3 regions of the Staphylococcus caprae genome follow, and region 1 is predicted to be linked to each of the others. Evidence: riboswitches for the same ligand, from Rfam matches in the RefSeq annotation. Region 1 holds a riboswitch; each other region holds the start of a gene.
What was found. A riboswitch is a leader RNA that binds a small molecule or an ion and turns the genes downstream of it on or off. The one in region 1 is predicted to bind S-adenosylmethionine.
Positions count from the first base shown of each region.

Region 2: linked by a shared signal. The riboswitch ahead of metK (methionine adenosyltransferase) and the one ahead of JMUB898_RS10120 (methionine ABC transporter ATP-binding protein) in region 1 are both predicted to bind S-adenosylmethionine.
Region 3: linked by a shared signal. The riboswitch ahead of metX (homoserine O-acetyltransferase MetX) and the one ahead of JMUB898_RS10120 (methionine ABC transporter ATP-binding protein) in region 1 are both predicted to bind S-adenosylmethionine.

Region 1 is NZ_AP018587.1:2,111,262-2,114,474, reverse strand. Features, by position in the region: gene gcvH (glycine cleavage system protein GcvH) at 149-529, shown strand; gene JMUB898_RS10130 (toprim domain-containing protein) at 726-1,112, shown strand; gene JMUB898_RS10125 (thioredoxin family protein) at 1,105-1,401, shown strand; SAM riboswitch class I at 1,459-1,561, shown strand; gene JMUB898_RS10120 (methionine ABC transporter ATP-binding protein) at 1,650-2,675, shown strand; gene JMUB898_RS10115 (methionine ABC transporter permease) at 2,668-3,213, shown strand, end outside.
Region 2 is NZ_AP018587.1:1,125,288-1,128,500, reverse strand. Features, by position in the region: gene JMUB898_RS05530 (nuclease-related domain-containing protein) at 1-166, opposite strand, end outside; gene metK (methionine adenosyltransferase) at 273-1,469, opposite strand; SAM riboswitch class I at 1,579-1,689, opposite strand; gene pckA (phosphoenolpyruvate carboxykinase (ATP)) at 1,845-3,213, shown strand, end outside.
Region 3 is NZ_AP018587.1:14,302-17,514, reverse strand. Features, by position in the region: gene JMUB898_RS00065 (YybS family protein) at 1-524, opposite strand, end outside; gene metX (homoserine O-acetyltransferase MetX) at 739-1,707, opposite strand; SAM riboswitch class I at 1,774-1,874, opposite strand; gene JMUB898_RS00055 (AzlD domain-containing protein) at 2,000-2,329, opposite strand; gene JMUB898_RS00050 (AzlC family ABC transporter permease) at 2,326-3,018, opposite strand.

The DNA.
Region 1 (3,213 bases):
TGAACATTAGAAATGAAAATGTATCAAATATCGTGTTTTACATAAATAAATACGAATTTTATCATATTAATTCTTTTAGATAATAGTTGATTGAACTATATCAGTGTGGCATCATTAAAATGTAATTAATAATTAGGAGGGGATTCTCGTGGCAGTACCGAGCGAATTTAAATATTCTAAAGAACATGAATGGGTTAAAATAGAAGATAATGTAGCAACAATTGGTATTACAGAGTACGCTCAAAACGAGTTAGGCGACATTGTATTTGTTGAACTACCTGAAACAAATGACGAATTAAATGAAGGCGATACTTTTGGTAGTGTAGAATCTGTTAAAACAGTATCCGAATTATACGCGCCTATCTCAGGTAAAATTGTAGAAATCAACGAAGAATTAGAAGATAGCCCAGAATTCGTTAATGAATCACCATACGAAAAAGCATGGATGGTTAAAGTAGAAATGAATGACGAAAGTCAATTAGATGCATTATTATCAGCAGACCAATATTCAGAAATGATTGGTGAATAGCATGTGTTAAACTCCTCGATTATTTTAATCAAGGAGTTTTATTTATAATATAAAAGAATTTTTACACTATATTTTAAATCAGTGTTTAGTTTTCATTAACCATATGTAAGTTTGCCCGTTGTGATGTTTAGTTTTTCTAAATTCTGTGAATGGTTTAAGTGACAGTTAACTATCGACGCTTAGAAGGTGGATTGACATGACTATTGTGAATAAAGTTATCATTGTTGAAGGTAAATCGGATAAGAAAAGAGTGCAACAAGTTATCGCAGAGCCAGTAAGTATTATTTGTACACATGGGACCATGAGTATAGATAAAATTGATGATATGATAGAATCACTTTATGGTAAACAAGTTTATGTTCTTGCAGATTCTGATGACGAAGGAGAAAAAATTAGAAAATGGTTTAAACGATATTTAAGCGAAAGTGAACACATATATGTTGATAAAACATATTGTGAAGTTGCGAAATGTCCGAAAAATTATTTAGCTAATGTTTTGAATAGATATGGTTTCTCAGTGAAAAAAGAAAAGAATCTCATGCCTAATTTAAACACTGAAAGGTTAGTTCTAGTTAATGAATAGTTCAATTGATCTTGAAGATATAACAGAAAATTATAATGAAGAGAAACATCTTATATTTGGCTATACGCCAATGTGTGGAACGTGTAAAGTTTCAGAAAGAATGTTAGATATTGCGAATGATATTTTACAGCTTCCGGTTAAAAAGGTGGATCTTAATTTTCATCCTGAATTTAGTAAAGAAAAAGAAATTATGTCAGTGCCTGTTTTATTGGTGATGAATAAGGATCAAGAAGTAAAAAGAATCTATGCTTTTCAATCAGTCCCTTATTTGTTAGAAAATTTAAAATAGTTATTGACGAAACTTTAGTACGGTGGTAGGATTAAAACAAATTAAATGATGCGTAAACTCTTATCGAGAGAGGTGGAGGGATGTGCCCTACGAAGCCCGGCAACCGTCTGATATAGAAATGGTGCCAATTCACATAAAGTTTAACTTTAGAAGATGAGAGAAAGAAGATATACAAATGCTTTCTCAACTCTCTAAAGATTGAGGAAGCATTTTTTAATTTATATAAGCAATTTAAGGAGGCTATTAACGTGATTGAGTTAAACCAAATAGTGAAACGATATCATACTAAGAACAAAGATGTTCTAGCAGTTGATCACGTTGATTTAAATATTGAATCAGGCTCGATTTTTGGCGTTATTGGTTTCTCTGGTGCAGGTAAAAGTACGCTAATTAGAATGTTTAACAATCTAGAAGCGCCTACTTCTGGAGATGTCATTATTGATGGTGACAATATTAGTAAATTATCCAAATCAGAGTTGCGTAAAAAACGACAAAAAGTAAGTATGATTTTCCAACATTTCAACTTATTATGGTCAAGAACCGTATTAAAAAATATTACTTTCCCACTTGAAATTGCAGGAGTACCGAGTGGTAGAGCGAAGCAAAAAGCACTTGAACTTGTAGAACTTGTAGGATTGAAAGGCAGAGAGAGTGCGTATCCATCAGAATTATCAGGTGGACAAAAGCAAAGAGTAGGTATAGCTAGAGCGTTAGCAAATGACCCTGATGTTTTACTTTGTGACGAAGCAACGAGTGCTTTAGACCCTCAAACAACTGATGAAATTCTAGACTTATTACTTAAGGTAAGGGAACAACAAAACCTTACAATCGTATTAATTACTCATGAAATGCATGTGATTAGACGCATTTGCGATGAAGTCGCGGTAATGGAAAACGGTAAAGTCATAGAACAAGGAAAAGTTAGCGAAGTATTTGAAAATCCACAACATGCAGTTACTAAACGTTTTGTTAAGGATGATTTAAATGATGACTTTGAAGATGCTCTAGATGAATTAGAACCATTAGCGAGTGATTCTTACATAGTGAGATTAAACTTTACTGGGGATAATACGACAGAACCTATTGTTTCATATATTACTAAAACACATAATATAGACGTTAATATTCTTGAAGCTAATATCAAGAATACAAAGGATGGTTCTATAGGCTTCTTAGTTATTCAAATACCGCATATTGATAGTGATAACTTTGAACAATTTAAGAATGATCTTCATCAACAACATGTGAATGTGGAGGTGTTGAAACATGGGTAAATCATATGGCGAAATATTCCACGAAATGTTTACAATGCCTAATGTTCAGTGGCCAGATGTATGGCAAGCAATATTAGAGACACTATATATGACTGTTGTTTCTACTATATTTGCTTTCATCTTTGGTTTGATTTTAGGGGTGTTACTTTTCTTATCTGCGAAAAGTCATTCACCAGCAGCTCGAGTTTTCTACACAATTGTTTCATTTATAGTTAACTTATTTAGAGCGATACCATTTATCATTTTAATTTTATTACTTATACCGTTTACAAGTGTAATTCTTGGAACGATTAGTGGACCAACAGGCGCTTTACCAGCACTTATTATCGGTGCAGCACCATTTTATGCTCGCTTAGTAGAAATTGCCTTCAAAGAAATTGATAAGGGAGTTATCGAAGCGGCTTGGTCAATGGGTGCGAATACTTGGACAGTCGTACGCAAGGTACTACTTCCTGAGGCGATGCCTGCGTTAGTTTCAGGTATTACTGTGACAGCTATTGCTTTAGTCGGTTCAACTGCTATAGCTGGTGTCATTGGT
Region 2 (3,213 bases), 990 kb from region 1:
CTTCATGAGATTCTTTCAAATGTTGCTCTTTTTCTTTATATTGGGCTTCTGTTTGATTTTTAATTTTCTTTTTACTGCTAATTGCAACTAAAAAGAGAATAAAGAAAAGAATTGCCACAACAATTGCAACGATTAAGCCTATAACTATCGGTGAAGATAAACTCATCACAACAACGCTCCTTTAACCATTTCAATAACTTCCATTATAATAGAAAACACTCAATTTATCGACATTTAATTGATATTTCCTTTCACTCAATTGAAAGCAATGGTTATGCTTCAACCGCATCTTTAAGTAAATTCACTTTGTCTAACTTTTCCCATGGTAGTAAAACATCTGTACGACCAAAATGACCATAAGCAGCAGTTTGTTTATAAATAGGTTGTTTTAAATCTAACATTTTAATAATTCCTGCTGGTCTTAAATCGAAGTGATTTCTAACTGCCTCTACTAATTCAGCTTCTGAAACTTTACCTGTACCAAACGTATCAATAGAAATTGACACAGGTTCTGCAACACCTATGGCATACGCTAATTGTACCTCACATTGATCAGCTAATTCTGCAGCTACAATGTTCTTAGCTACGTATCTTGCAGCATATGCAGCAGAACGGTCTACTTTAGTAGGATCTTTACCACTGAAGCAACCGCCGCCGTGGCGAGCATAACCACCATACGTATCAACAATGATTTTACGTCCTGTTAAACCAGCATCACCTTGTGGTCCACCAATCACAAATCGTCCAGTAGGATTAATAAAGAATTTCGTTTCTTCATCTAATAGATCTTCAGATACTGTTGGATAAATGACGTGTTTTTTAATATCCGCTTCAATTTGTTTAAGTTCTGTATCTTCTGCATGTTGAGTAGATACAACGATGGTATCAATGCGTTTAGGTTGATCATTCTCATCATATTCTACAGTTACTTGAACTTTACCATCAGGACGTAAGTAATTTAAAATTTCATCTTTACGTACATCGGATAAGCGTTTAGCAAGTTGATGTGATAAGAAGATTGGAAGTGGCATGTAAGTATCCGTCTCATTTGTAGCGTAACCGAACATCAAACCTTGATCTCCTGCACCAGTAGCTTCTATTTCTTCTTCAGAAATTTCATTACGATATTCTAGCGCTTTATCTACACCTTGTGCGATATCTGGAGATTGTTCATCAATTGCTGTTAATACAGCCATTGTTTGGTAATCGTATCCATATTTAGCTCTTGTGTAGCCAATATTTTTTATTGTTTCGCGAACTACTTTTGGAATATCTACGTATGTAGAAGTTGAAATTTCACCAGAAATAAGTGCCATACCTGTGGTTACTGTTGTCTCACATGCAACACGTGCATTAGGATCATCTTTAAGAATTTCATCAAGAATGGCATCAGATACTTGGTCTGCAATCTTATCGGGATGACCTTCAGTGACTGATTCTGAAGTAAATAATCGTTTATTATAAGTCATGTTTTGCTCCTTTATATATTGATTACGAAAATTCTCTTTTATGTGTGAGCTAAATAAAAGAGCCTTCTACACTATCAAGATAGAGAGAAGGCTCTTAAACGTCCATTCGCTCTTATCGTTCAGACGATATATGTCTGCAAACGGTTTGGCACCTTTCTTTACTAAAAAGAGGTTGCTGGGTTTCGTTGGGTCCATGTCCCTCCACCACTCAGGATAAGAGAATCCGTTAAAATTAATACTACCGAATTCATAGTTTAATGTCAATTTATGATTTCGCTCTATAGCTTATATTTACTGTGGATTAATCATTGTGTTGTGTTATACTATTTAAATGTAAAGGCTTACATAACTACTATTGCTTTGGAGGGATTGAGTATGTCAGTAGACACATACACAGAAACAATTAAAATTAAAAATTTACTAGAAAAACCATCAACTCAGTTTCAACTCTCAACAACTCAACTTTACAACAAGATTTTAAACAACAATGAAGGACAATTAACTGAATTAGGTGCAGTTAACGCAAGTACGGGGAAATATACTGGCCGTTCACCTAAAGATAAATTCATCGTAACTGAACCTTCATATAGAGATAATGTCAATTGGGGAGACATCAACCAACCGATTGATGAAGAAACATTTTTAAAACTTTACAATAAAGTTTTAGATTATTTGGGTAAGAAAGATGAACTCTATGTATTCAATGGTTATGCGGGAAGTGATAAAGATTCACGTTTAAAGCTAACAGTCATCAACGAATTAGCGTGGCATAACTTATTTGCACATAATATGTTTATTCGTCCAGATTCAAAAGAGGAAGCTAAGAATATCAAACCTAACTTCACAATTGTTTCTGCCCCACACTTTAAAGCAGACCCAGAAGTAGATGGGACTAAATCAGAGACATTTGTCATCATTTCATTCAAACATAAAGTGATTTTAATCGGCGGTACTGAATACGCTGGTGAAATGAAAAAAGGTATCTTCTCAGTAATGAACTACCTATTACCAATGCAAGATATTATGAGTATGCATTGCTCAGCAAATGTTGGAGAAAAAGGTGATGTTGCTTTATTCTTCGGTCTTTCAGGTACAGGTAAAACAACGCTCTCTGCTGATGCAGAACGTAAATTAATTGGGGATGATGAACACGGTTGGAATAAAAATGGCGTGTTCAATATTGAAGGCGGATGTTATGCCAAAGCCATTAACCTCTCTAAAGAAAAAGAACCACAAATTTATAATGCAATTGAATACGGTACTATTTTAGAAAATACAGTCGTTAAAGAAGATGGTACGGTAGATTTTGATGATAATAAATTTACTGAAAATACGCGTGCCGCTTATCCTATTGAACATATTGATAATATCGTTCTACCTTCTAAAGCAGCACATCCAAATACAATTATTTTCTTAACTGCTGATGCCTTTGGTGTCATTCCTCCAATTTCTAAATTGACCAAAGATCAAGCAATGTATCATTTCTTAAGTGGTTTCACATCTAAATTAGCTGGTACTGAACGCGGTGTCACTGAACCGGAACCTTCATTCTCAACTTGTTTCGGCGCACCTTTCTTACCATTAAATCCAACAGTTTACGCTGATTTACTCGGTGAACTTATCGACAAACATAACGTAGATGTTTACTTAGTTAACACTGGTTGGACTGGCGGAAAATACGGTGTAGGCCGTCGTATTAGCTTGCATTATACTCGTCAAATGGTGAACCAAGCGATTTCAGGTC
Region 3 (3,213 bases), 500 kb from region 1:
AGATAGCTAGGGAGTTGAACCGTTGATTGTCGGAAAACTTCCTCAAACATCTGTCTATAGTTAGAATCTACTCCACTTGTTAAGACGGCATCATGAATTGCATCTTTAAATGGCTTAATTAATACGGCTGCTTTTGGGATTTTCTCAAATGATTGTAATAACATGAATCCAATCAATGTGATTAAACTGATTGAAGCCGTTGAAATATATAGAATTCTTTCTTTTGAAGTTCTTTCCTTAAGTAATTGACCGATGATAAAACTTAAAATTAAGATCAGTACCATCATACTTAAGACAAATGTATTACCTAATAACGTTGTAAGAATAACTGTTACTAATGCGCTAATTCCAAATGATTGTACAGAGCGGTTCCATAGCACGATGCCAGGAATCGTTGCAAATAAACATAAAATTAAGCCGAGAATAGGTAATACATGTGTTACTAAAGCGACTATAAGTAATGAAATTGTTGCAATAATAGTTGCTTTAGGTTGTATTTTTGAAAACACACACGCCACTCCCATACTTTTTGACTATAACCTCTATTTTAACCTCTTTGCCAAAAATTAACAATAAAGTCATACTTCTAATGACATCGTCATTAGTTAGTATGACTTATGCAATCGTGATAACGATTGTAATCCTTTTAAAGCAATTAATGCGTATGCATTAATTAGTAGCACTTATGCAATCGCAATGGGCGATTGTAATCCTTTATTGTAATAAGACGGTCGTTATTTATTTCCTTTTAAATTGTTTTAAGTTTAGGAAGTGGTATAAATTGGGTGCCCAATCATTAAAGTTGAGGAGGAAGCCGTCATGGCCAACGTTATCAGGTACAAAGAAATGACGATGGTATTTAAACCTCTCCCCTACTGCTCTGACTTGGTCATCAGGATAAAGTAAATCATCTATAAAGCCCATGGTTAAGACTTTAGTTTCTAATGATTGAAACACTTCGTCTACGTCATCTCGTCCTCGATCAATATTATGACTATCTAAGACATCCAGCAGTGTTAAATAGCATTTTAAGTCGAAACGATTTTTGAATTTATCGCCTTGATGTTGCTGGTAACTCACAACTTCTTCTGGTGTAAATCGTTGATCATAACTTTTCGAAGAACGATATGTTAAGAAACCGAGTTGACGTGCTATACTTAAGCCTTCCTTTCCACCAAGGTGAATGGCTTGGCGTGCAATTTCATTAAATGCGCGACTATAAGATGACGTCTTATCCGTTGAAGCTAAAATAATGGCTTTATCGACATGAAATTGATTGTTATATAGTAATTCCATCGCTTGCATACCACCGAGGCTACCACCTATAAGAATATTAATCCTCTTGAAACCGAGCGCCTGAATACCTTTCTCAATCGCTTTAACAATATCTCTTAATGTGAGGTGCTCTGGAAAGTTAGGGTCATTGAGCTTGGAACTTGAGCCGAAGGGACTACCGATAACGTTGAATGTTAGAAATTGGTAATCGTGAAGCGGGATATAACCACCATCAATAATTTCGCGCCACCATCCATGTTGATCATCGGTGCCATAGGTTAAGTGGTTACCTGTTAATGCATGACATACGACAGCAAGTGGTTGGCCTGGGTATCCCACATGTTCGTAACGTAGTTTCAAGTTGTCTATTGTCTCGCCAGATTCAGTTGTAAATGTGCCTAATTCTAACGTATCTACTTTATAATTCGTCATCCTTATCGCTACCTCCTCTTACTAAAAAAGCTTCTTACTCAAATGAACAAGTAAGAAGCGATTCAGTACTTATCATTCGAGATACTCGTTGGTTGTAGCACCGTGCTATTGCTAGTCGGTTGCTGAAGCATCGTTGGGCCAATTCCCTCAGCTTCTCGAAATAAGATTTCATCAATTTAGTTGTGTGATATTACTGTTGTTAATTCCAACTTTAATTTTCTAAATTTTCTAATTAATTAGATTTTATCTAACTTCTTTTATGACTTCAATGTTTTGCTGTCATTTTCAGAAATTAAAAGAAAAAGCGTAAACAAGCAATAATAATGATACCGCCAACAATTGTTACAGTCAGACTGCGAGTGAAGATAGCGAGAAAGACGGTGGGTATGATAGCGACAATATATGGAAGATTTAGTGTATATCCAAATGCGTTGTCGTGTTGTTGAATGACCCCGTCGATGACAAGTGCAGTAAATAGTGTGATTGGAATGAACGAGAGCCACTTAACGACAATTTCTGGTAAATGCACTCTCGAAATTAAGATAAATGGAATAATTCGCATCAGTAGCGTTACAATTCCGCATAAAATAATAAGTGTGAATGTATGTAAGTCTGTGTTCATCTTTCTATCACCACCCCTAAAGCTGCCGTCACAGTTGCTGCAATTAATATCGCTACATACGATGGCATCATTAAGCTCAATGTAAGCATCAACACAACCACACAGATAATTAATAAAATATAAATTCTAAGGCGTGATTTCTTGATTGACTCAAATTGAGAGAACCCTAAAAAGATAAACATTGCAGTAATGGCGAAGTCTAAACCGAGCGTATTGGGATTAGAGATGTATTTACCAAATAATGCGCCTGCCACACATGAAATGGTCCAAAATAAATAAGCTGTAAGATTGAGACCATGAAGCCATCGATCATTAATCTTTTCGCCTTTAATGTAGGGCGTAATTGCGACTCCGAAAGTCTCATCGGTGAGTAATGTGCCGAGTCCTACCCTATTCCAAAAGCCGTAATGCTTATAGTTAGGTGCTAAGGTCATACTTAATAGGAACATTCTTGAGTTAACGATAAGTGTTGTAAGGACAATTGCAGATATGGGCGTGCCAGCAATTAATAAAGCACAAACGATAAACTGCGCTGCACCTGCATAAATAATGAGGCATAATAAAATAATTTCTAAAATACTAAATTTTTGAGAGGCTGCGACAATACCAAATGACAAACCTACGCCAGCGTATCCAAATAATGTAGGAATACATTCTCTTACCCCTTGCTTAAATGTAAGATGCGCCATTTATTCAGCCTCCATTCTTCCCGGTAAAATAGTAAAGTAAGTCTAATATATTTATTCTTTATATTCAATATCTTAAGACACCAGTTTGTGTGAGGTTAGACAACCCTAATACTCATAAGTATTGTTATGAATGCGTTTATAAAATTTCAGAATTTTGTTTCTTCTTTTAGACTTACCTCTCAAATTTGAGTTTAT